2 regions of the Cohaesibacter sp. CAU 1516 genome follow, and region 1 is predicted to be linked to the other one. Evidence: predicted binding sites of a transcription regulator. Region 1 holds the regulator's gene; the other holds the start of a gene.
The links. Region 1 encodes LexA, which represses DNA repair genes until DNA is damaged. Its sites were predicted from a motif close to TGTTCNNNNTGTGTTCNG; they were not measured.
Positions count from the first base shown of each region.

Region 1 (11,593 bases):
TGCCCTTTTCCATTGCCCATTTCCAGCAGATGGCTCCCCTGGGCCTGATTGCCAACTTGATGGTGATGCCGATCATCAGTCTGATTGTCATGCCGTTTGGGCTGGTTTCCGTCGCACTGGTGCCCGTTGGGTTGCAGGCGCTGACATTGCCTCTGGTCGGCTGGGGACTGGAGCGGGTGATTGCATCTGCGCGTTGGATTGCCGAGCATACAGATGAACAGCTGTTGGTGGTCAGTGGGCAGGGTATGGTCTTGTGGCTGTTTGTACTGGCGATTGCGGCCTATGCCATCCACCGTGGTGGGCTTGCTTGGCTGGCGCTTGCTCCGATTGGGGCCGCTCTGCTGGTCTGGCATCTGGTCGTGCCTGCCGATCTCTGGATTTCTGGCAATGGCACAAGGGTGGCCTATCGAGGCACAGACCAGAGATGGCATCAGATCGGCTCGAAACGCGTCACGATTGATTTTGCCTCTTTGTTGCATTTTGACGGTGATGCCCGCTTGCTGGCCGCAAACCGAGCAGAAGACGACCCTCATGCCGAAGGCGAACGGAATACTTCAGGGCTACGCGCTGCTGTGCGTGTGACAACACGCCATGAGGAAGAGGGCAAGGTGCCCAAGGCGGGATGTGACCGGCTTGCTTGTTTTGCTGCTGGTCTCCATCGGGCGGATGGTCGTCCGACAGCGCTTTCGATTGGTCTGGTGCGCAAGGCGTCTGCCTTTGACGAAGAGTGTGCCACGCACGACATCATCGTCTCGAAGCTACCTATTCCTGCCGCATGTGCGGGACCTCGCCATCGCATTGGACCGGATGAGTTGGCAGAGGGGGGGGGCCGTTTTGTCTGGTTTGAGCAGATTGCAAGACCTGTCGTGGACAAAAGCGGCAAAAGCTCTGTGTCGAACGCCAAGGATACAGCAGCGAGACGGCCAATAACGACTTATGATGGCACTGCGGCAAGCCATCACTGGGAGCTGCACGAAGTTGCATCCTTCATCGCGGGGCGTCGCCCTTGGCAATGACACATATTTGGCAATGACGCTTACTTGGTCATCGCGCCATAGGTGTCTTGATCAACGGTGGCATTCAGCAACCGCGATATCGAATTAGACACCGTGATGCCCTGCGGGCCTTTGGCCTCCCAAACTGGGCTCGCCAAAGGATTTGGGTGGCCTATTGTGTTGATTGCTTTGAGGCGATCGAACCAGCCGCGATTAGTATTGACGCATTAGGCCAACAAGCTTGCCCTGCACCCGAACACGATCCGGTCCGAATATCCGGGTTTCATAGGCCGGGTTTGCTGCCTCCAGTGCGATGGAGCCGCCTTTCTTGCGCAGGCGCTTCAAGGTTGCCTCTTCATCATCAACAAGTGCGACAACGATATCTCCGGAGACCGCATCGTCGGACTTCTTGATCACGACGGTATCGCCATCAAGAATGCCCGCTTCGATCATGGAATCGCCGCGCACCTCAAGCGCGAAATGCTCGCCACCGCGCAGCATGTCAACAGGCACGGAAATGGTGTGAGACTGATGCTGGATTGCGGAAATGGGAACACCGGCAGCAATGCGGCCCATGACAGGGACAGAGACGCCGCTGCTTTGTTCGTCGGCAACCGGTTTGCTGGCGGGAGGGGTTTTCTTCTTGCCCAAACCGCCCTCTACGACGGAGGGTGAGAAACCACGGGTGGCGGAATGAAGAGTAGGGCTGTTCGCTTCTGGCAGCTTGAGCACTTCGAGTGCGCGAGCGCGGTTGGGCAGGCGGCGGATGAAGCCTCTTTCTTCCAGCGCCGTGATCAGGCGATGAATGCCGGATTTGGAACGCAGATCGAGGGCATCTTTCATTTCGTCGAAGGAAGGAGGAACGCCGGTTTCCTTGATGCGCTCGTTGATGAACATCAGAAGTTCATGCTGTTTTCGCGTAAGCATTGCTGTCTCCTGTCTGAAGCAAAATGCCCGGCTGAGAATCAAGCGAGACATCTGTGGCACAAATCACGAACAAACCATATCTGTTCCCTCTGTGTTCCGCAAGGGGAAATTCTGCATTCGTCGCATGTAACCGCGGTTTCTTGCCTTGCGCTGCTGTTCAAGGTGGGAGGGTGCCAGTCAGGACACAGCCTTTGTGCCTTTGTTGGCGGGATCATTTTCCATAATCCAGTCGGCAACAGCCTTGGCGATTGCGTCATAGACAGACTTGCCGATGGCTTCGCCAATGGCCGTATGAAGGCCGGCAAAGCAAGTGTCGCCGATGGGGGCGGCAATGGCGATGCAATCCGTTCCTGTGCCTGTCGCAAGGCCGGTCGGGATCGCATAGTGCGCGTCGCAAATGGCCGCTGTCCGGGCTTGGGTGGCAATCGAACTGGCTTCGAGCATGGCGGCTTCGGTCAGGCCTTCGCTAAGCAGCACGGCAATGTTGATGGTACCCCAGTCCTTGTCCTGATGATCAACCCGCACGCCGATCCGTTCTGCGTTCGACAAACCGACGGTTGCGACACACAGCGCTGATACCTCGTCCACTTCTGCAGACGCAATCTCATATCGAGTGATGCTGCGTGAGGTGAGCATCGTGACTGCATTGGTGAAACCGTTTTTGTCCTGCTCATGCTGCAGCCATGTGCGCACGTCCAGGTCAACCGGCAGATCATGGTTCTTGACTTCTCGCCACAGGATACGGTCGGCCTCGACAAGGCCGGGGCGGTCGATGGCCCAACTCAACACACGCATGGTGCGGGAAAACTGGATCGTCAGCCAAGGGCAGGCGAGTGTGATGGAAGCAAGGGGAGAGGCTGGATTTGTCACGGGGCGTCAATCATCTATGAAAGGGACGGTCGGCTCGACCGAGAAGCAAGTATGTTTACCCGGATTGCCTTATTTCCCCTTCTTAGATGACTCGATTGCGCCCGTCGATTGGCTCAAAGGTGCTGCCCGGCCTGTCAGCAGCCATTGACGAAGGTCAGGATCGGCCATTGCTTCTGCCTGACGGCCTGTTTCTTGATCCAACCGATGCCATCATTGAGTTTGATGCGACACCAAAGACCGTCAGAAGCGAGACTGCAGAAGGTTGCCTTGACACAACTCTCCGGTTTGAGGACTGCTTTGACCGTGGCATTGTTGCGGGGCTCGCTGCGGACGTTGAGATTGACCAGTGCCTTGATGTCGGCTGTTCCGTCGGTGCCCATCGCTGGGGGGGCGAATTGTCGCGGTTTGGCGCAGGTTTGGCCATAGCCGAGATAGGAACAGCGAATAGCCTTTCTGGAGGCTGTGACCTGTTGTGCCAAAGCTGCCTTTTCCAGAATGAGGGGCATTCCACTTTGCAGGAACCTTCCGGAAATGCGCTGTTGGTTGCCACCTACCGCTGCCAGAGGGAGTTTTTTGTCGTCAACGAAGATCAACTGATTGTTTTTCAGCGTCCAGCCGCGAATGCTTGCCAACTGATTGATGCAGTTTTGCGGCTTGATGGGATAGAGCGCGTCTTGCCCTGTGGCTGAGAAAGACAAAATACACTGCCCTTCGCCATTGACATTCAGCTCAATCGTGTTGCCGGTGCCGTTCTGAATGAGCTCGCCGTTGGTAACCCCCACATTCGCTGCATAGCCGTCGAGCGTTTCTCTCACACCGCCAATATAGGTCGAGCCATTGTTGCCACCAATGATCGTTGCGGTGATGCTGTTGTCATCATCGCCGGTGTTGGTTTGCGTGACGCTGTTCAGGTCGTTGGAGTAACCCGATTGGGTGATGGTCGTGGTGTTGCAGTCGCCGTGCGTTGGGCATTGGCGGTTGAAATTAGGTGTGATGAGTTCAACGCGTTGCCCCCGAAGGATGGGTTGACCGGCGTGTAGGTCAGTTCGGCGGCCCCGACGGGGCCAGTTGCGGCGAGAATGCCGACAAGAACGAAAAGTCTTTTCACTGTTTTTCCCCCGGTCAATGACACTCTGGATGGCAGTCCGCTCTGGAATTGCCTGTCATTGGTCACTTAAGTCTGGCCTGATGAGGCGTAATTCGTATAAGTTGAATTAAATTTTGTATACAACTGAAAGGATTGTTAGTGTACTGGTTGTATCTAGTCAATCTAATAAATTACAGATTGTGGTTAGGGCGTGATTTTCTTGCAACGGTTGACGGTCTGGAGCGCATGAAAAGGCCAAAACTAGCCTACTTGCGGTGGATGACTGCCAGAGTTTGTCTTTTTCTGGCTTGCTGCCTCATTCTGCCTCTATCGAATGGTACAATGCGTGCGTGTGGTGCGATCCGGGGCAATATTTCGCTTGTTCGGAGCGCAAACAGGCAGGGCTGGTTTGACCAGTTGTGAGGATGCCTGATGAGGGGAGCAATATCGAATGTGTATTATCAGTTGCTATAGAGCGTCGCGCTGGATGACACTTGCGTCATTCCTTCTCGGCATGACGATCGTTTCCACCGGAGCAAAGGCGCGTGATCCGGTCGCTGTGCCCGAAGATTTAACCGTGACGGTTGGGACTCAAGGCAGCCAGTTGGCAGGAAATGACAGATTTCTCAAGGGGCCGAGCCTTGTGATGTCTGGCTTTTCGGGCACCAATGAAAGCGGGGACGGCTTTATCAATCTCGAAGGAGCCTCGGTCTCCGTCTTTCCGGTTGATGGTTTGGGGGCGTTTGAAGGCAAAGAAGCCAAACGACCCGCTTATGTCACAATTCCAGCCGGAGCGGTCGGGCAGATTTTCGGTATAGCACTGGATGACGCAGAGGCGCCCAGCCTTTATCTGACGGCGACGTCAGCTTATGGTCTTCCGATCTCCGGTGCGGACCAGAATGGAGACGGGCAGGAAGACAAGCTGCTGACCGGGCGAGCTGATGCCCGTTTTATGGAAGGGCTGTTTGGACCGAACCCGGACAATGCGCCGGGCAGCGTCTGGAAAGTGGATGGCGTGAGCGGAGAAGTCTCGCTGTTTGCCTCGATCAAGCTGGCGGGCAAAGCCAATGCTGGGCCTGCCCTTGGCAATATTGCCTTTGACAAACAGAGCCAGCAACTTTTCGTCTCCGATCTGGAAACGGGGATGATTTTCCGCCTTGATATGGATGGCAATGTGCTCGAGGCCTTTGACCACGGAACCACAGCGCGGTCTCTGGCCGGGCTGCCGAAGGTCTCCCATGAAGGCACGGCGCGTCTTGATATTCGTGATCCCAGCTTTGATGTTGAGGATCCGGAGAGTTGGCACTTCGCCCCTGCAGAACGACGGGTCTGGGGCTTGGCTGCCCATGAGGGGCGGCTCTTTTATGCCGTGGCTGACGGGCCGGAGATCTGGTCGGTTGGTATTGCGCCCGGTGATGGCGGCTTCCTGTTTGATGCCCGCAAAGAACTGATCCTGCCGGACGGAGTTCCTCCGCTTGAGATTACTGATATTGCTTTTGGGCCTGATGGTTCGATGATCCTTGCCCAGCGTGGGGAGCGTGTCGGCTCGTTCGATTTTTCCAAGGTGACCAAGGCGCGGCGGGCTGAGGTGCTGCGCTTCGTCAAAGAGCGTGATGACAGCTGGCGGGCTCAGCCCGAACCCTATGCCATCGGCTTTGCCAGTCAGTATAGCAATGGCACCGGTGGTGTGGCGCTGGGGCCCGACTATGACGCAAACGGCAAGATGGACGCAGATGCCTGCCAGAATGTGCTCTGGAGCAGTGGTGAACGTCTGCGCTTTGCGCCCAATCTGGATGAGCGCCTGAAAGACGGTGGTGCGATGCGGATTGATGGGGTGCAAGCGCAGCCATTCGATTTGTCCCGGCAAGAGAATAGCCCGCCATGGAAGAGCCATTTCATCGATTATGACGGCGCCTATCCCGATCGCAGTGACAGTGGTTTGGTCGGGGATGTGGAAATCTATGGTTGTCAGGGCATCGGATATCAGCCACCAGAAGAGCAGCCCGAACAGAGGGAAGAGGAACCGCCGGTCATCCCGCTGCCCGACCAGCCTGCACCACCTGAGCTGAGCATTCTGAAGCGCAGCATTAGTGATTGTTCACTTGATCGCGCAAACCGCGCCTATCGCTGTGCCTTCTCGATCGCGGTGACCAACCGCGGCGATCGGGCCTATACGGACAGTCTGATGGTCACCGACAGCTTCTCTGGCACCGATGTGATTGATGTACGGGTGTCGCGTGGGCGAGACTGGCATTGTTCTCGGGTGATTGGCGCGTCGGTCCTTTGCCTTACGGATAGAATCCGGATTGAGGCGGGGGAAACCCATCGCCTGACCCTTGATATGCGTCTGGCAGCCCCACCGCGAGATCGCCGGTTTGACAATTGTGCTCTCTTGGGTGTGGGCCAGACACCGGTTCAGCAAGTGACGGCAGCTCAGATGCTGATCGAAGCCAATGGTATCCGCTCCGGTGGGGTGGATGGCCGGATGGGACCGAACACGCGGCGAGGCCTTGAAGAATTGCAGGCTTTGCTGGGAATGGCTGTTACAGGCGACTTGTCACCAGCGTTGTTTGCCAATGCCGGAACGCCGATTGGGGATCGCTCAAGGCAGTCCTGTGTGGATGTACCGCTTCAGGGTGTTCCTCTGCCTCCTCCGCCAGTCGTTGAGCCACCAGAGGTTTTTGATCCACCGATTGTGGTGCCATTGCCGGATTGTAATTTGCGCTCAACCCGGCCGCGGGGCAACCGTTGTTCCTGCCGCTATGATGGCATGCGCAAGATCTCGCCGACCCAATGTGTCTGCCCGCGCGGCAGTCGCCTTGTACCGGGACGAGGGTGCGTAGATCGGCCAAGGCCACAACCGGTTGCTTGTGATCAGGCGACGACCATTCAACGGGGCAAGGCCTGCCTTTGCCGCTATGACAATATGGTGCGCCGGTCGCCGGTGGCTTGTGCCTGCCCGCGTGGAACCAAGTTGCGTCCGGGCCGGGGATGTGTGCGGTTGGATCGACCTCGGCCCCCACGCTGTGATGCCCGTACGACAGTGTTGCGCAACAACCGTTGCGATTGTCGCTATCCCTTCATGGCGAAAACGTCAAACACCGCATGTCGCTGTCTGCCGGGCTTGAAGTTTGTGCCCGGTCGTGGCTGTCAGAAGGTGGTCGTGCCGCAGCCACCGCGCTGTGATGGAACAACGGCCATCAAGCGGGGCGAGAAGTGCGTTTGCCGCTATCCCAATATGCGCAAGACATCGCGGACCTCCTGTGCCTGTAAACCCGGCGCAAGATTCTTGCCGGGACGGGGATGTGTGAGCTTGCGCCCATTGCGCGATCAGATCAATCCACGCAACGTTGTTCCATTGTTGCGGCAATAAGCTTCAAGGACAAGGCTCTGCCTGCTTGGCAGAATCGATAGAGAGGAAAAAGGCTTCCCACTGGCGCATCGTGCCGGGAAGCCTTTTTTCGTGGTGTGGGGGAATAGAATAAAATCTTATCCCGACTGTCTGCTGTAGCACGGCGTTCGATCTTTGCCCGCGTGGGTAAATCGCTTTCGCCTTTCGCATGTCTCTTCATTGTTGCTGCGTGGGAAAGCCATTAAATCTCGTTCAACAATGACAGCAGGGGATACTCAATACCCCTTTTTACCGTATTTGGGCGCCGCTTGTCCGGCTGCCATACCATTGGGAAGAAACAGCATGTTTGTTGTAACGGGCAATAGATTGCTTGACGGCATAGTCGTGTATCTGGCGGCAGCGCATCACTGGGTCGAGGATCTTCAGGGCGCGCGGCTTTATGACACGAGCGATGAGGCTCAGACCGTGCTTGGTGAGCAGAGCGATATGATTGTCAGTCTTGATGTCATCCCGGTAAGCAAACAGGACAATGGCCACGTTGTGGCAGACCGGCTGCGGGAGCGTATCCGGTCGGACGGACCAACCATTCAGCCTTTTGATGCCATTCCTCTCGAGCGCCAATTTTCGACGGCTGCGGACTGAGTGACCATATAGGGCAAGCCGCACTATTGCCGCCTAACGGATTTTCAAGTCAAGGACCAGACCATGTATCGTTATGACGAATTCGATGCCGCCTTTGTAAACCAGCGTGTGGCGCAGTTTCGCAGCCAGGTTGAACGCCGCGTTTCCGGTGAGCTGACCGAAGATGAGTTCAAGCCCTTGCGCCTGATGAATGGCCTGTATCTCCAGCTCCATGCCTATATGCTGCGCGTTGCCATTCCCTATGGCTCACTCGATAGCCGTCAGCTGCATCGCCTGGCCGATGTCGCAACCAAATATGACCGTGGCTATGCGCATTTCACCACCCGACAGAATGTTCAATATAACTGGCCGTCGCTGTCTGATACGCCGGATATCTTACAGGATCTGGCTGAAGTGGACATGCATGCGATCCAGACATCAGGCAACTGTATCCGCAACGTGACGACGGATCACTTTGCCGGTGCGGCCCATGATGAAGTGGCTGACCCACGGGTCTATGCGGAAATTATTCGCCAGTGGTCGAGCCTGCATCCGGAGTTCAGCTTCCTTCCGCGTAAATTCAAGATCGCCATCAATGGAGCCAAACAGGACCGTGCGGCAATCCGTGTTCATGACATTGGCTTGCAGCTGGTGCAATTGGCCGATGGCGGCGTTGGCTTTGACGTCTATGTCGGTGGCGGGCAGGGGCGTACCCCGATGATTGCCAAGCTTGTGGCCGAAGGTGTCGCCGAGCAGGATATCCTGAGCTATCTCGAAGCCGTTCTGCGCGTCTATAATCTCTATGGCCGTCGCGACAACAAATACAAGGCTCGCATCAAGATCCTCGTCCACGAGACGGGTCTGGAGCAGTTGCAGGCCGATATCGAAGCGGAATATGCCCATGTGAAGTCGACCTTCCTCGATATCCCCAAGGAAGAGATTGAGCGGATTGATGCCTATTTCGCCATGCCGAAGCTGCGCGATGCGTCAGCCGGTGCGGCCAAGCTGGCCGAGACGCGGGCGCGGGATGCCGGCTTTTCCCAGTGGGTGAGCCAGAATACTCACGGCCACAAGGTGTCTGACCATGTCAGCGTCACGGTCTCCTTGAAGCCCGTCGGTGGCGTGCCGGGGGATGCGACTGCGGAACAAATGCATTTGGTGGCCGATCTCGCCAGCCAATTTGGCTATGACGAAGTGCGGGTCAGTCACGCCCAGAATCTGGTTCTGCCCCATGTGGCGAAGGAAGATCTCTATGCCATCTATCAGGCGCTGGTGACGGTGGATCTGGCCGAGGCCAATGTCGGGTTGGTGACCGACATCATCGCTTGCCCGGGGCTAGACTATTGCGCTCTGGCCAATGCCCGTTCGATCCCGATCGCACAGGATATTTCCGAGCGTCTTGGTGCCATTGAACGCCAGAAGCAGATTGGCGATCTGAAACTGAATATCTCGGGCTGCATCAATGCCTGTGGTCACCACCATGTGGGCCATATCGGCATTCTTGGTGTCGATCGCAAGGGCGAAGAGCTTTACCAGATCACCCTTGGCGGATCGTCGGACGAGCATACCTCGATTGGTGCCATCCTTGGCCGTGGTTTCCCGGCTGCCGAACTGACTGATGCCATCGAGGCCGTGATTGATACCTATATCGGGCTGCGCCTGTCGGACGACGAGCGTTTCATCGATGCCTATCGTCGGGTCGGACCAAAGCCTTTCAAAGAAGCGCTTTATCCAAGCGACCAGAAAGCAGCGTGAGGGGCTTATGAGTGAGAGCAAACAGTTTCAAGTGCCCGATCAGGCGGGTGTCGACAGCCTGAACGAGGCCTTCGGCTCCGAGGCACCGCAAGCAGTGTTGCGCTGGCTGGCGGGGCATGGCGGCAGAGCGCAAGTGCCTCTGGTTTCTTCCTTTGGTGCGGACTCGGTTGTTCTGTTGCACATGATTGCCGAGATAGATCCGTCCTATCCGGTTCTTTTCATCGATACGGGCAAGCATTTCTATGACACGCTGCATTATCGCGATCAGTTGAAAGAGCATTTCGGACTGACCAACTTGCAGGCGGTAACACCGGACCCGGATGATCTGAAGGAAAAAGACCCAAGAGGGGCGCTTTGGATCACCAGTCAGGATGCCTGCTGTGATCTGCGCAAAACCGTGCCATTGGCCCGTGTGATGAGAAACTATTCAGGCTGGATCACCGGACGGAAACGCTTCCAGACCAATGATCGGGCAGATCTGAATGTGTTCGAGCTTGATGGCGACAAGATGAAAGTCAATCCTCTGGCCTCCTGGGGTCCGAAGGATGTAGCAGCTTATATCAAGGCGCATAGCCTGCCGGGTCATCCACTTGTGCCACGGGGCTATCTGTCGATTGGTTGCGCCCCTTGCACCAGCCCGGTAGAAGACGGCGAAGATGCGCGTGCCGGCCGTTGGAAGGGTTCCGACAAGACCGAGTGCGGATTGCATATCTGATGGTAAGAGGACTGACTATGACTGCGAAAAACAACCAGCACAGAGCGCCTCTTTACAAGGACCGGGCGTTTCATGAAAACAAATGGCAGATGTTGGAAGGCGACCAGTCGCCTGTAGATGTCGATCGTCCCATTCTGACCTTTGCCGAAGCCATTCGGTTGCTTGAGTTGCGGGCCAACCTGCCGCAATGTTTCGGGGTTTGTGTCGAGCCCGGCGATGATGTTGAGGCTCTGGCCCCTTATCTCGATGGCATTGCGCTGATTGCTATCTCCTTTCCGGCCTTTTCCGATGGGCGCGGATTTTCCTCAGCCAGGTTGCTCAAGGAGCGCTATGGCTACAAGGGTGAAATCCGTGCGGTGGGGCATTTTATCCTCGACCAGATGCCGTTTCTTGAGCGTTGTGGCGTCGACAGCTTCCTGATTACCAGTGACAAGGTGAGGGCTGGCCTCGAACGGGGTGAGTGGCCTGAAGTGACCAACTATTACCAGCCGACCGCCCATGAGGGTGACGCGCCAATTGCCAGCCGGACTTGGCTGCGCCAAAGAAGGAGCTGATTTTCCTTCGGCGGCGATAAGGCTAGTTGCACTTTGCCCGCCAAAACGATATCAGGGCACCGGACCTCCATCGCAGTTCTGCGGATGGGCCCTGTGACCAATGGTCGCTTGCCACCTTTGATTGCTTTTGAATATATGAAGCTTTCATGAACTTTTTCACCAGACAATGAGGTCGGGTGATAAAGATCAAGGTTTTTGCGGTCACCTGACCATAGACAGGGCAAAGGCTGTTGTCGTCGTGTTGGAATGAGGTGGGATCATCTTGTTCGAGAGGACGCGCGCTCGCTGACAGTGCTTGCATTTTTAGAACACCCACGGCCAGTAGATGAAGCGCTTGAAGAAAAAGCTGCTGGACTGGTTAGAGAATGACAAGAGGAGTTTGTTATGACGCAACAAGCCGAGGCCGTTGAAGCCCTTGCTGCGAGCAAATCGGTCTTTCCGATTCCGGCCAATGTCTTTGCCGAAACGGTGACCGAAGTCGAACATTATACGGATCGTCTGTTCAAGTTCCGGATTACCCGTCCGGCATCCTTCCGGTTCCGCTCCGGCGAGTTCGTGATGATTGGCCTGCCGAATGCCGAGCGTCCCGTTTTCCGTGCCTATTCCATCGCCAGCCCGTCCTGGGATGAGGAAGTGGAATTCTATTCAATCAAGGTGCCGGATGGCCCGCTGACCGAGCATCTGCAAAAGATCCAGCCCGGCGACACCATCCTGATG
Region 1 is NZ_VANT01000001.1:1,130,618-1,142,210, forward strand. It holds gene FDK21_RS05195 (ComEC/Rec2 family competence protein) at 1-1,016, shown strand, start outside; gene lexA (transcriptional repressor LexA) at 1,209-1,922, opposite strand; gene FDK21_RS05205 (adenosylcobinamide amidohydrolase) at 2,100-2,792, opposite strand; gene FDK21_RS05210 (SH3 domain-containing protein) at 2,927-3,607, opposite strand; gene FDK21_RS05215 (curli assembly protein CsgF) at 3,700-3,900, opposite strand; gene FDK21_RS05220 (peptidoglycan-binding domain-containing protein) at 4,367-7,252, shown strand; gene FDK21_RS20575 (DUF2849 domain-containing protein) at 7,574-7,873, shown strand; gene FDK21_RS05230 (nitrite/sulfite reductase) at 7,937-9,607, shown strand; gene FDK21_RS05235 (phosphoadenylyl-sulfate reductase) at 9,615-10,322, shown strand; gene FDK21_RS05240 (DUF934 domain-containing protein) at 10,340-10,876, shown strand; gene FDK21_RS05245 (ferredoxin--NADP reductase) at 11,261-11,593, shown strand, end outside.

Region 2 (11,593 bases), on a different contig from region 1:
ACACGGATACCGTCTTATACAGCCCCGGCCAGTCAATTGGATCACCCGCCCGGAAGGACCGGGTGAAGGGATCGCGTCCCAACTCACGATAGATCCATAGATCATGTCCATCCGGCTCGAAACAGCAACCGCCAAAGGTACGCTTCCCGTCTCGCTCGCTGTTGCACCTCACATAAGCCAGATCAAGCGCCAGCAACTTTTCCTCACGCGGCGGATAGGCTGCCCCCGCCACATAGTCAATACACCGCCGCCAGATCCGCAACCGCACCTCTTCGAGGTGACTTGAGAGACCATCCAGCGACAGACGCAAGGACCGCCCCGGCTTCACTTCAACGTCTGAGTGAAAACTTTGCTCGCTCATTGCTTCGAGCGCAGCATCCGCCCTCTGCATCCGACGCGCTGTGGCAGCCAGTCTTTCTGCATCGCACCCTTCAGCGGCGAGCATCGGCATCCATTGCCGCACCCGGACACGCTGGTAGGCATCCTGATGGTTGCTTGGATCGTCCACCCAGCGCTTGTCCATGGCCTCCAAAGACGCACGCAATCGTGTTTTGGGCACGCTCAGAAAGGGACGCAACAGCGTCAGTTCATCGAGTTTTTGTTCCGGGCGCATCGCGCCAAGACCGGTGACGCCACTGCCACGCAGCAACCGCATGATCAGCGTTTCGGCCTGATCATCCAGATGATGGGCCAGTATAATGTGCGAACAACCCAGCCTTCGTGCCTGATCTGCCAGCAATTGGTAGCGGGCCACACGGGCCTTAGCCTGTAGATTGCTCAGGTCCAAAGGCGGCGTCCAGACAAGGGTGAAATGGGACAGGCCAAGCGCCGCGGCCTCATCCGCCACGAAGGCGCATTCGGCGGTCGCTTCAGCCCGCAATCCATGATCGACACTGGCGACATGCAGCGACAGCGGCACCGCGCGCGCTTGTTGCCAATGATGACACAAAAACATGAGAGAAAGAGAATCAGCACCCCCGGAGACAGCAAGCAGAACCGATTTGAGCCGCAACAGCGGCGCAAACAACGCATCCAACTCTTCAAGTGTCAGGGGAGAAGGCGGCGGCGCGGTCGCGTCACCGGACTGTCTAGCATTGGGCACTTTTAATCTCGGCCCGCACTTTCTGACGCACACCGGACGAGGCATTCGGGAATTTGGCAAGCAATTCCTCAAAGGTCGCGCAAGCCGCGTCACGCTCATTGATCTTACGCAGGGACATACCGGTCTTCAGCAGGATTTCCGGAGCCTTCTGAGCGGTTGGATATTGGGAATAGGCATCGAGGAAGACCTGAATCGCCCCACGAAAATCCCCCTGTTGATAAAGGCTTTCGCCAATCCAGTAATGGGCATTGGGGGCCAGACGGTCATTGCCATAGGCCTGAACAAACTGGCGGAAGGCCACTTCGGCAGCGGGATAATTGCCTTGCAGCACCTGTCCGTAAGCCGCGTCATAATCGGTTGCCGGATCGCCGGTCAGGGCGGTCATCTGGTCCACGGCCCCGTTAGAAGGCTCCGTCGTTGCCCCGCCAAGCATGGAAGACAGATCGATCGGCCCAGTTCCTGGTTGCGTGCCTGGTTGCGTGCCCGGTTGCGTGCCCAATTGGTTTCCGGCCACCGGCTGGTTGTTCTGTGCCAGAGGCGCAGAGGTCAGCGGGTCGGCAGGCAAGCTACCCAGATTGCGCGGCGGCTCCCCCAGCTGTTCAAACTGCTGGGGTTGCTGGGTGCGTTGCTCGGCCGGCTGCCGGGGCTGACTGTTGCTGGAGCTTTTGCGTGGCGACTTGCCCCGCTCCAGATCCTGAAAGCGAAACTCGCTGTCTTCCTGAAAGCGACGCAGTTGTTCCTGCAACTGCCGCAGACGGAAATTCATTTCTTCCATCTGTCCGGTATATTGGCGCATCTGATTTTCAAGACGCTCCACCCGCACCGCAAGGTCGGCAGCGGACTGCGCAACCACGATACGGCCATCATTGTTGGGAATGGGCTGAGGCGGCAGCAACAGCCCCTGATTGCGTGCCTGCTGCTCAAGGCCCTCGACGCGTTTGGCCAACGCATCCAGCGGCTCCTGATTGGCAGCAAAAGTGGCACTGCCCCAAACCATCGCCAACACGGCGAATAAGAACCTGATCATGAATGTCCCCTGGGATCATGTGTCAAAACAAGGCGAAAGGGTCACCGATACATCGTCAGACTATCGGATTCTCGTCCTCTGTTAAGCCTTTTGAGCCAATTTCGCGGCAAAAATATGAAGCCCCTTGCCGACACCGCAGAAAAGCCCTGCTCTGCGTATGCTTTCCAGCGCACGCATCCACATATCTTGCCTTGAAACAGAAAAAGGACCGGCCTGTCGACCGATCCTCTTTCAAATATCCACCGGGCCAACCATTGCCCGATTGGCCAATTCTAGTTGGCCAAAGTGGTCACAGCACGTCGGTTCTGCGACCAGCAGGAAATATCGTTACAGACGGCGACCGGGCGTTCCTTGCCGAAGGATTTGGTCGACATCCGGGTCGCTGAGATGCCTTTGGACACCAGATAGGTCCGCACCGAGTTGGCACGGCGGGCACCAAGCGCGATGTTATATTCACGGGTGCCGCGTTCATCGGCATGGCCTTCGATGGCAATGCGGTAATTGCCATATTGCTGCAGCCAAAGGGCCTGTTTGTCGAGGGTTGCCTGAGCCGAGGTGTTCAGATCGGAACTGTCCGTATCAAAGAAGACACGATCACCGACATTGACGACAAAATCCTGAGCGGATCCAGGCGTCGCAGCAGACAGGCCCGGATTGGCAAGCTTGTCGGGGCTCGAGGAACAAGCCGCCAGCGCCGTCATCAGGGCGATACCGAATGCGGCACGAATGGAGAATTTTGCGCGAGTTGACATTAGTCTTGTCCTTCATATCCCAAAGGAGTGGATTTACTGGCCTTCTATAATGAAAAACTTAGGTTAACTGCGGGTTTGCAAAGATGGTTAACAAAGTCTTTCTTGGCACTTATCCCTCACATTGCGTGAGATCCCGACATCTGTCGCAAACATGGCCAGACTGAGGCGAATGGCCCCAGTCCGGCTGCTTTTGTTGGATATTGCTGCTTTTCCGCATCAATTCACAAGGGGCGACCAGGCCGGATCAGAGCCGAAGGCTGGTGTTGGCACCACATATTCATTCCGGCCTGTGAGGTCGATGGAATAAAGCTTGGGTCCACCATTGGCTCCGGGGCTTTCCCGGAAGAACATCAGCACACGACCATTGGGCGCCCAGGTTGGCCCCTCATTGTGATAGCCATCCGCCAGAATACGCTCACGCGATCCGTCGGTCTGCATCACGCCGATCTGGAACTGCCCCTTATACTGCTTGGTGAAGGCAATCAGATCGCCGCGCGGCGACCAGACCGGGGTGGAATAGCTACCGGATCCAAAGCTGATACGCTGAACATTCGACCCGTCGGCATTCATCACGTAAATCTGCTGGCGCCCGCCACGATCACTTTCGAAGGCGATCTGGCGTCCGTCCGGCGAAAAACTTGGACTGGTATCGATTGAAGCGGAGTTGGTCAACCGGGTGATCTTGCCGTTGCGCAGATCCATCCGGTAAATGTTGGCATCGCCCCCCTGCTGCAGGCTGAGCACAATGCTCTGCCCGTCAGGCGAGAAGCGCGAGGAGAAGCTCATGCCGGGAAACTGGCCGACATTGGACCGGCGACCGGTCTCAATATCGAGCAGATAGGCCCGTGGCTGGCCATCTTCCAGCGCCATATAGGTGATTTCCTGCTTGGTCGGCGAAAAGCGCGGCGTCAAAACCAGATTGCGACCATCGGTCAGATAGCGCACATTGGCCCCGTCCTGATCCATGATGGCCAGACGTTTGACGCGATTGTCTTTTGGCCCGCTTTCATCGACAAAGACGATCCGCGTGTCGAAGTAACCCTTCTCACCGGTCAGGCGTTCATAAATCGCATCGGCGATAATATGCGCCACACGACGCCAGTTTTTCGGCGAGGTGAAAAATTGCTGGCCGGTCATCTGTTTGCCAGCAAACACGTCCCACAGGCGAAATTCCGCTTTCAGTCGACCATCGGCTTCCTGCGTCACGGTGCCCGTCACCAGCGCCTGCGCATTGATCACCGTCCAGTTGGCAAAGGATGGAACACTCGAGGAGGTCAGATCACGCTGAATGAAGGCATTGCGATCCACCGGGGCGAACAGCCCGGAGCGTTCAAGGTCAGCCTCGACCACCTTGGAGATATCCTGACCCTGCGGCACACCGGAGAAACTGGTGATGGCAATTGGCATCGGCTGAATATTGCCTTGCCGGATGTCAATCTCGATCAAGGCATGGCTGGGTTTGACACTCAGCCCCTGAAAGACGAGGGCCAGCAGCAACACCGGCAGCATCAAAAGAACCCGTTTGGTCCAGTGATCCCGGCGAATGGAGTGACCAATCGACATGGGCAAGATCTGAGCGGATTGGTCGGGCGCAGAAATCGGGTCCTGTTTCATCTCTTTGTACATCCTGTCTTGTCTCACGTCACATCTGGGGCCAAGGCCAAAGGCTCGGTTCCAATCGTGCTAGAACATCTCACGCGGGTCAAATGTAATACGCACACGCTTCCATGCATCATATTTGTCTTGCGGCAAGCTAGAATAGGGTCCGCAACGGCGTACCGCTCGCATGGCGCTTTCCACGGCTGCCACACCAAACTGGTTGGCCGGAAACTCCACCGGCTCCGGACCACTGACCACATTGCCTTGACGATCCAGACCAAACTCGATCCTGACACGCAATTGTGACGCATCCGCGGCACCAACCGGAGGTGACCAGCAAGGTGAAATCTGGGCCCGCAAGGCATCCAGCTCGCTCTGGGTCATCGCGGCGGCCTGATTGCCAGTGCGCGATCCAAAAGACGCATCCTGATCGCTGGTCGCCGCTTCGCTTGGCGCGGATTGATCAGCCTTGTTGGCAAGCGCCTTCAGAGCGTCGGTATCAAAGGAGCGCTGCTTTTTCGGCGGTGTCTTCTTGGGCGGACGCGGCCGCACCTTGGGCAAGGCGGCAATCGGCTTTGGCGCCTCGGGCTTGGCCTCTTCCACCTTCACCTCAGGCTCTTTGGGCGGCTCAGGCTTTGGTTCCGGCTCAACTTCGGGTTCTTTTGGTGGCTCCGGCTTTGGCGCAGGCTCTGGTATCGGAGGGGTCGGCTCTGGCTGTTTGGCCGGAGCCGGTTCCTTCGGCTTTGGCTCAGCCTTTGGCGCAGGCTTCGGCTCTGGCTTTTTGGGTTCCGGCTTTTTCGGCTCCGGGGCCTTTTCCTTCTTTTCCTGCACTTGTTCAGCAGGCTTGGCATCCTTCTCGCCCTTGCGCACATCGGTCACGTCAGACACTGAAACCAGCTCGATGGGCAGGATCTCCAGCTCCGTGATGTCATGCGGCTCCGCTGACGGCAGACTGAAAAGCCCCCATCCAAGCAGAACAACATGTCCGATGCTCGATGCTATGAAGCCGACATTGCGCAATTAGGATTGCTCCTCGGTGCTGACCAACCCGATTTTCTTGAAACCGGCGCGGTTCATCGCCCCCATCACCTTCATGATGGAACCATAATCGATCTCGCGGTCGGCCCGCACGAAAATGCGTTCTTCATAGCCATTCTCAGCGACAGCAAGCAGAGTTTGCACCAGACTGGCAAACTCAACTGGCTGATCCTGCAAAAAGAGACTGCCATCCTTGCGGATCGACAGGGTCAATGGCTCAGTTTGGCTGGAAAGCGGCTTGGCGCTTGATTCCGGCAAATCCAGCGGCACGCCCACAGTCATCATCGGGGCTGCCACCATGAAGATGATCAACAACACCAGCATGACGTCGACCAGCGGGGTGACGTTGATTTCGGCAACCGGTCTGTGTCGCATGGCGCGTCTTGCGCCGCGCCTGCGCGATCCACCCGGTGATCCCATAGAGCCCATACCCATCACTTAGCCCCTTTCGTCCATCAGACGGGACAGGATGGCGGAAAACTCATCGGCAAAACCTTCCAAACGAAGCGCATGCTGGGATGCAATCGACGCCAGCTTGTTATAGGCAACCACCGCCGGAATAGCGGCGAGCAGGCCAATGGCTGTGGCGAACAGAGCCTCGGCGATACCCGGCGCGACGACCGCAAGCGAGGTGTTTTTTGAAGCTGCAATGCCCTGGAACGAATTCATGATGCCCCAAACCGTGCCGAACAAACCAACAAACGGCGCTGCCGAGCCGACAGACGCCAGAAACAGCAAGCGTTTCTCAAGGCGATCCACCTCACGGGCCAGCGTCACATCGAGCACTTTTTCGATCCGGGTCGGCAGCCCGGCAAAGGACCGGGCATGCCCTTCAAACGACCGTTTCCATTCCCGCATTGCTGCGACGAACAAGGCAGCCATCGCATGATTGGGGCGTCCGGAAAGGGTTTGATAAAGCTCTTCAAGAGACTGACCGGACCAGAATACCTTTTCAAAACGGTCCATCTGTCTCTTTGTCCGCGCATAGAGCAGTGACTTGTCGATGATGATCGCCCACGACCAGATCGAGGCAGCCATCAGACCAATCATCACCAGCTTGACCACGATATGCGCTTGCAAAAACAACGAGATCAGCGACAGGTCAGCCGTCACCCCTGCAAGGGCGCCTTGCACTACCTCATCAGCCATTGTCTCTTGTCCTTTCTTTGCCGGTTTCTCTTTCGCACAAGTCCGGCGCTTTGATTGCTATTCTGCGACAGGTCTTGTCAGCAGATTTTGTCAAAACTAGGGACGCCAGACCTCTACACCCTGTTGCATTCTCTTCCCGAGACAGCATGATTATGGTTAATGAAAGATTAAATAGTCGTGAACGGACAGATCGGGGCCGCCAAACTTTGCCCGCATGGGGACAGAATGCCACTTACGCACTTCCCCATAGAAAAAAGCGAGACCCCATCAGAGCCTCGCTTCATTTTTCTGTTCTTGCGACCTGCAAATCGCAGCGGGTCATGGCATGGGGCTAAATCCCGAATATCTTGCGCATGCTGTCCGGCAGGCGTCTTGGTCGCCCTTCCCGGTTGATCACCACAACTGTGACGCGGGCCGTGAAGATCACCTCATCGTCGCGCAAAATCTTCTGATCAAGGATCATGCGCGCGCCTTTGACCGCCTCGACTCGCGTTTCAATCGTCAGCATATCGTCGATATGGGCGGACTTGAGATAATTGATATCCATATGCCGCACGGCCAGCGCCACCCGCTCTCCGTTTTCATCGGAATCAAGCTTGGAATGCTCGATGCCCAAGAGGCGGATATAATCCGAGCGGCCTCGCTCTATAAAGCGGATATAGGAGGCGTGATAAACGATCCCGGAAAAGTCGGTGTCTTCATAATAGACCCGCACCACCTGACGGTGACCAAAATCGGTGAGACGGCCAGCAAGATCTGGCCAGTTTTCTTGTTCATGATGCTCCGGCATCATCCAGTCCTTCAGCAAAAAGTCCCATTTGCGGAGGGGTGTCTTTTTGAGGCACAGCCAGACCCAAATGGGCAAAGGCCTTAGGCGCCAGCAGGCGTCCGCGCGGGGTGCGCTGGATAAAACCCTGCTGGATCAAATAAGGCTCAATGATTTCTTCAATGGCGTCCCGGGGTTCCGAAAGCGCCGCGGCTATGGTCTCTATACCGACCGGCCCACCACCAAATGAGGTGGCAATCAGGATCAGGTAGCGTCTGTCTAGGGCGTCAAGGCCCTCATTGTCAACTTCCAGCATTTTCAAGGCACGGTCTGCGACCTCGCGGCTGATCTCGCCACCCGCCTGCACGATGGCCACATCACGCACCCGGCGCAGCAAGCGTCCGGCGATGCGCGGGGTGCCACGCGACCGACGCGCAATCTCAACCGCACCATCCTTGGTGATGCCAACGCCCATCAGGCGCGCGCCACGGGTGACGATATATTCCAGCTCATCGACCGTATAAAAATTGAGCCGCACCGGAATACCGAACCGGTCACGCAATGGCGTCGTCAAAAGCCCCAGCCGGGTGGTCGCCGCCACAAGGGTGAATTTTGCCAGATCAATCTTCACCGAACGGGCCGCTGGCCCCTCACCGATGATCAGATCGAGCTGAAAATCTTCCATTGCAGGATAGAGAATTTCTTCTACCGCCGGGTTGAGCCGATGGATCTCGTCGATGAAGAGAACATCATTCTCTTCCAGATTGGTCAGCAGAGCCGCCAGATCACCTGCCTTGGCAATCACCGGACCGGAGGTGGATTTGAAATTCACACCAAGCTCGCGACTGACAATCTGCGCCAGCGTCGTTTTACCAAGCCCCGGAGGGCCGACAAACAGCACATGATCAAGCGCATCCTTGCGGGTGCGAGCCGCTTCAATGAAGATCGACAGATTGGCCCGTGCCTGCGCCTGCCCGACAAAATCATCGAGCATTTGCGGCCGCAAGGTCCGGTCGGTATCTTCCTCGGTTGTTTGGGCCGAAACCAGACGGTCATCATCCCCGATCATTGGCTAAGCTCCTTCAGGGCGAGGCGAATGAGCGCTGCGGTGCCCAGATCATCCCCTTCCCGTTTGATGACGGTGGCAACCGCCGCGCTTGCCTGAAGCTGCCCATATCCCAGATTGGACAGGGCCGAGACGGCCTCCGCCATGGCTTTGGGCGCGGCTGCACTGTCCATTTCGGCCTGCAGATTGGCAACCGCACCATCGGTTGCCGCCAGCGACGGCGTCTTGTCTTTCAACTCAGAGACAATGCGCTGCGCCACCTTGGGACCGACGCCGGGCGTGCGCGCCACCATCGCCTTGTCCTGCAAGGCAATGGCCGAGGTCAATTCGGAAATCTTCAGGGTCGAGAGAATGGCAAGCGCCACCTTCTGCCCCACCCCCTGCACTGTGGTCAGCAGGCGAAACCAGTCCCGCTCCAGCGTGGTGGCAAAGCCAAACAGCTTGATTTGATCTTCCCGCACATGGGTCTCGATCAGCACACTCGCTGCCTCACCAACCGAAGGCAAGGCCTGCAGGGTTTGGCCAGAACAATGGACCTCATAACCGACGCCACCCACATCGACAATCACATAGCCGTCGGCATATTCGTCGATCAGACCTTTCAGCTTGCCTATCATGGTTCGGCTCTCCGCTTCTTATCCCAGCCCGGCCTTCAGGCGATCTTCAGGGCTTTCTGTTTGCGCTGATGGGCGTGACAAATGGCAATGGCCAGCGCATCGGCGGCATCTTCGCTGTCGAAATGGGCTTTTGGCAACAGCATTTTGACCATCACCTGAACCTGTTTCTTGTCCGCATGGCCAACGCCAACCACGGTCTTCTTGACCGCGTTCGGTGCATATTCAGCCACTTCCAGCCCCCTTTGCGCGGGTGCCAGCAGTGCAATGGCCCGCGCCTGCCCCAGCTTCAGGGTGGCGGCAGCATCCTTGTTGACAAAGGTCTGCTCAACGGAGACTTCCTGCGGCTGGTATGTTTCCAACACGCCCCAAATACCCGTATGCAACTCCAGCAAGCGCGACGCCAGATCAAGCTTGTTATTCGAGGTGATCAGCCCTGAGCCAACAAAAATCAGCCGATTGGAGACAACATCAATCGCACCCCAGCCAGTACGGCGGAGCCCGGGATCAAAACCAACGATTCGGACAGGATGTTCTTTCATAGCTCTTCATTAGCCCGGAAATATGAACAATACCAGAACAAAGTCGCACTTCAAACAGGATTTGACAATTGCAGGCACCATGAGAAAATGGCGCTCACCTTCAGGATTTTGCACCCTTCTCGCCAACGCAATAAAGCATCTTTTCATGACCGACATCAATCTGCCTCTGATCATGGGCGCCTCCCTGCTCGCCATGGCAAGCCCCGGCCCGGCAACACTTGCCATTGCAGCGACCTCAATGTCCCATGGCCGCAAACACGGTCTGGCACTGGCCAGCGGAGTGTCAACCGGATCCTTCCTCTGGTCTCTGGCCGCCGCTCTGGGTATGGGCGCGGTGATGGCTGCCAATGTCTGGCTGTTTGAAGTGATGCGTTATTTCGGGGCCGGTTATCTGTTGTTTCTGGCCCTGAAGTCTGCGCGTTCCGCCATGACGCCAACAGGGCTGGAGCAACCAGCGATCGAGACGGCAGAACTGAGTCTGGGCAAAAGCTACCTCAAAGGGCTGGCAATTCACTTGACCAATCCCAAGGCCATTCTCTTCATCGGCTCAATCTATGCCCTTGGCCTGCCAGCGGAGGCCACCCCAACCAACCTGATGAGTGTTGTCCTGCTGCTTGGCAGCCAAAGCGCTCTTGTCTGTCAGCTCTATGCATGGATATTTGCCAGCCGCCCGGTCGTCAGTGGCTATCGCAAGACAAGACGCGCCCTTGATGCAGTCTTTGCCATGCTGTTCGGTGTTGCCAGTCTCCGCATCCTGACCAGCACCTTTGGGCACTGAATAGCACGCCAATGTGCCACAAAAGACAAAACCCCGCTTGGCAACCAAGCGGGGTTTTCTTTAAGTCGTCCGGCAGAAAAGCTTAGCCTTCCAGAGAGGCCATCACTTCGTCGCTCATGGAGAAGTTGGAATAGACATTCTGCACATCGTCATCATCTTCCAGCGCATTCATCAGCTTCATGATGGTGGCGGCTTTCTCGGCGTCAACGTCGATCTCGTTCTGTGGCTTCCAGATGGCTTTCTGGGATTCCGCTTCCTTGCCGAAAGATTCTTCCAGTGCCTTGCCCACTTCGATCATATCTTCAAAAGCGGTATAGATGGTGTGGCCTTCGTCATCACTGACGACATCATCGGCACCCGCCTCAATGGCAGCTTCCAGAACAGTATCCGCATCGCCAACATCCGCAGGATAAACCAGCTCGCCCACGCGATCGAACATGAAGGCCACAGACCCGGTTTCACCCAGAGACCCGCCATTTTTCGAAAAAGCAGCGCGCACGTTGGAAGCGGTCCGGTTGCGGTTGTCGGTCAGCGCTTCGACGACAACAGCGGTGCCGCCAGGGCCGTAGCCTTCATAGCGCACTTCATCAAAGTTGCCCTCGTCACCGGCCTCAGCCTTTTTAATGGCGCGGTCGATATTGTCTTTCGGCATGGACTGGCCGCGGGCGTTCTGGATGGCCAGACGCAAACGGGCGTTGGCATCAGGATCGCCACCACCCATTTTGGCCGCGACGGTGATTTCCTTGGAGAGCTTGGAGAACAGCTTGGACCGCTTGGCATCCTGTGCACCCTTGCGATACATGATATTCTTGAATTTTGAATGGCCTGCCATAATCCCTAAATCCGTAAATTCTGTCTCATCGCGCCCAAGGCGCATCAAATTTGTTGCAGGTGATGCCACAAGAGACCAGCAAAGATCAAGCGATCTGTTGCCAGAGCCTTCAAAGACTGGCTGTTTCGTTAGGATTTTTCCCAGAAGGACGGAATATGCGGGGATAGATGCCCGCCAATCCGCAACGGCTCGACAGCAAGGGCAAGGCCGGTTCCATCCTCAATATCGACGGCCACTCCGCAGAGGGTCGGATCACCAAGCGCTGGCGTAAAGCGCGCAGATGGAACCTTGCGCAGGAAGCGCTGTACCGGCTCTTCCTTCTCCATGC
Region 2 is NZ_VANT01000010.1:31,825-43,417, reverse strand. It holds gene tilS (tRNA lysidine(34) synthetase TilS) at 1-1,102, opposite strand, end outside; gene ybgF (tol-pal system protein YbgF) at 1,089-2,129, opposite strand; gene pal (peptidoglycan-associated lipoprotein Pal) at 2,402-2,881, opposite strand; gene tolB (Tol-Pal system beta propeller repeat protein TolB) at 3,098-4,390, opposite strand; gene FDK21_RS18595 (cell envelope biogenesis protein TolA) at 4,565-5,500, opposite strand; gene tolR (protein TolR) at 5,501-5,953, opposite strand; gene tolQ (protein TolQ) at 5,957-6,667, opposite strand; gene ybgC (tol-pal system-associated acyl-CoA thioesterase) at 6,999-7,457, opposite strand; gene ruvB (Holliday junction branch migration DNA helicase RuvB) at 7,441-8,499, opposite strand; gene ruvA (Holliday junction branch migration protein RuvA) at 8,499-9,116, opposite strand; gene ruvC (crossover junction endodeoxyribonuclease RuvC) at 9,152-9,655, opposite strand; gene FDK21_RS18560 (LysE family translocator) at 9,801-10,433, shown strand; gene FDK21_RS18555 (YebC/PmpR family DNA-binding transcriptional regulator) at 10,516-11,265, opposite strand; gene FDK21_RS18550 (TIGR00282 family metallophosphoesterase) at 11,394-11,593, opposite strand, start outside.
Region 2: a site for LexA is predicted at 9,678-9,695, ahead of ruvC (crossover junction endodeoxyribonuclease RuvC). Genes of this name have one in related genera too.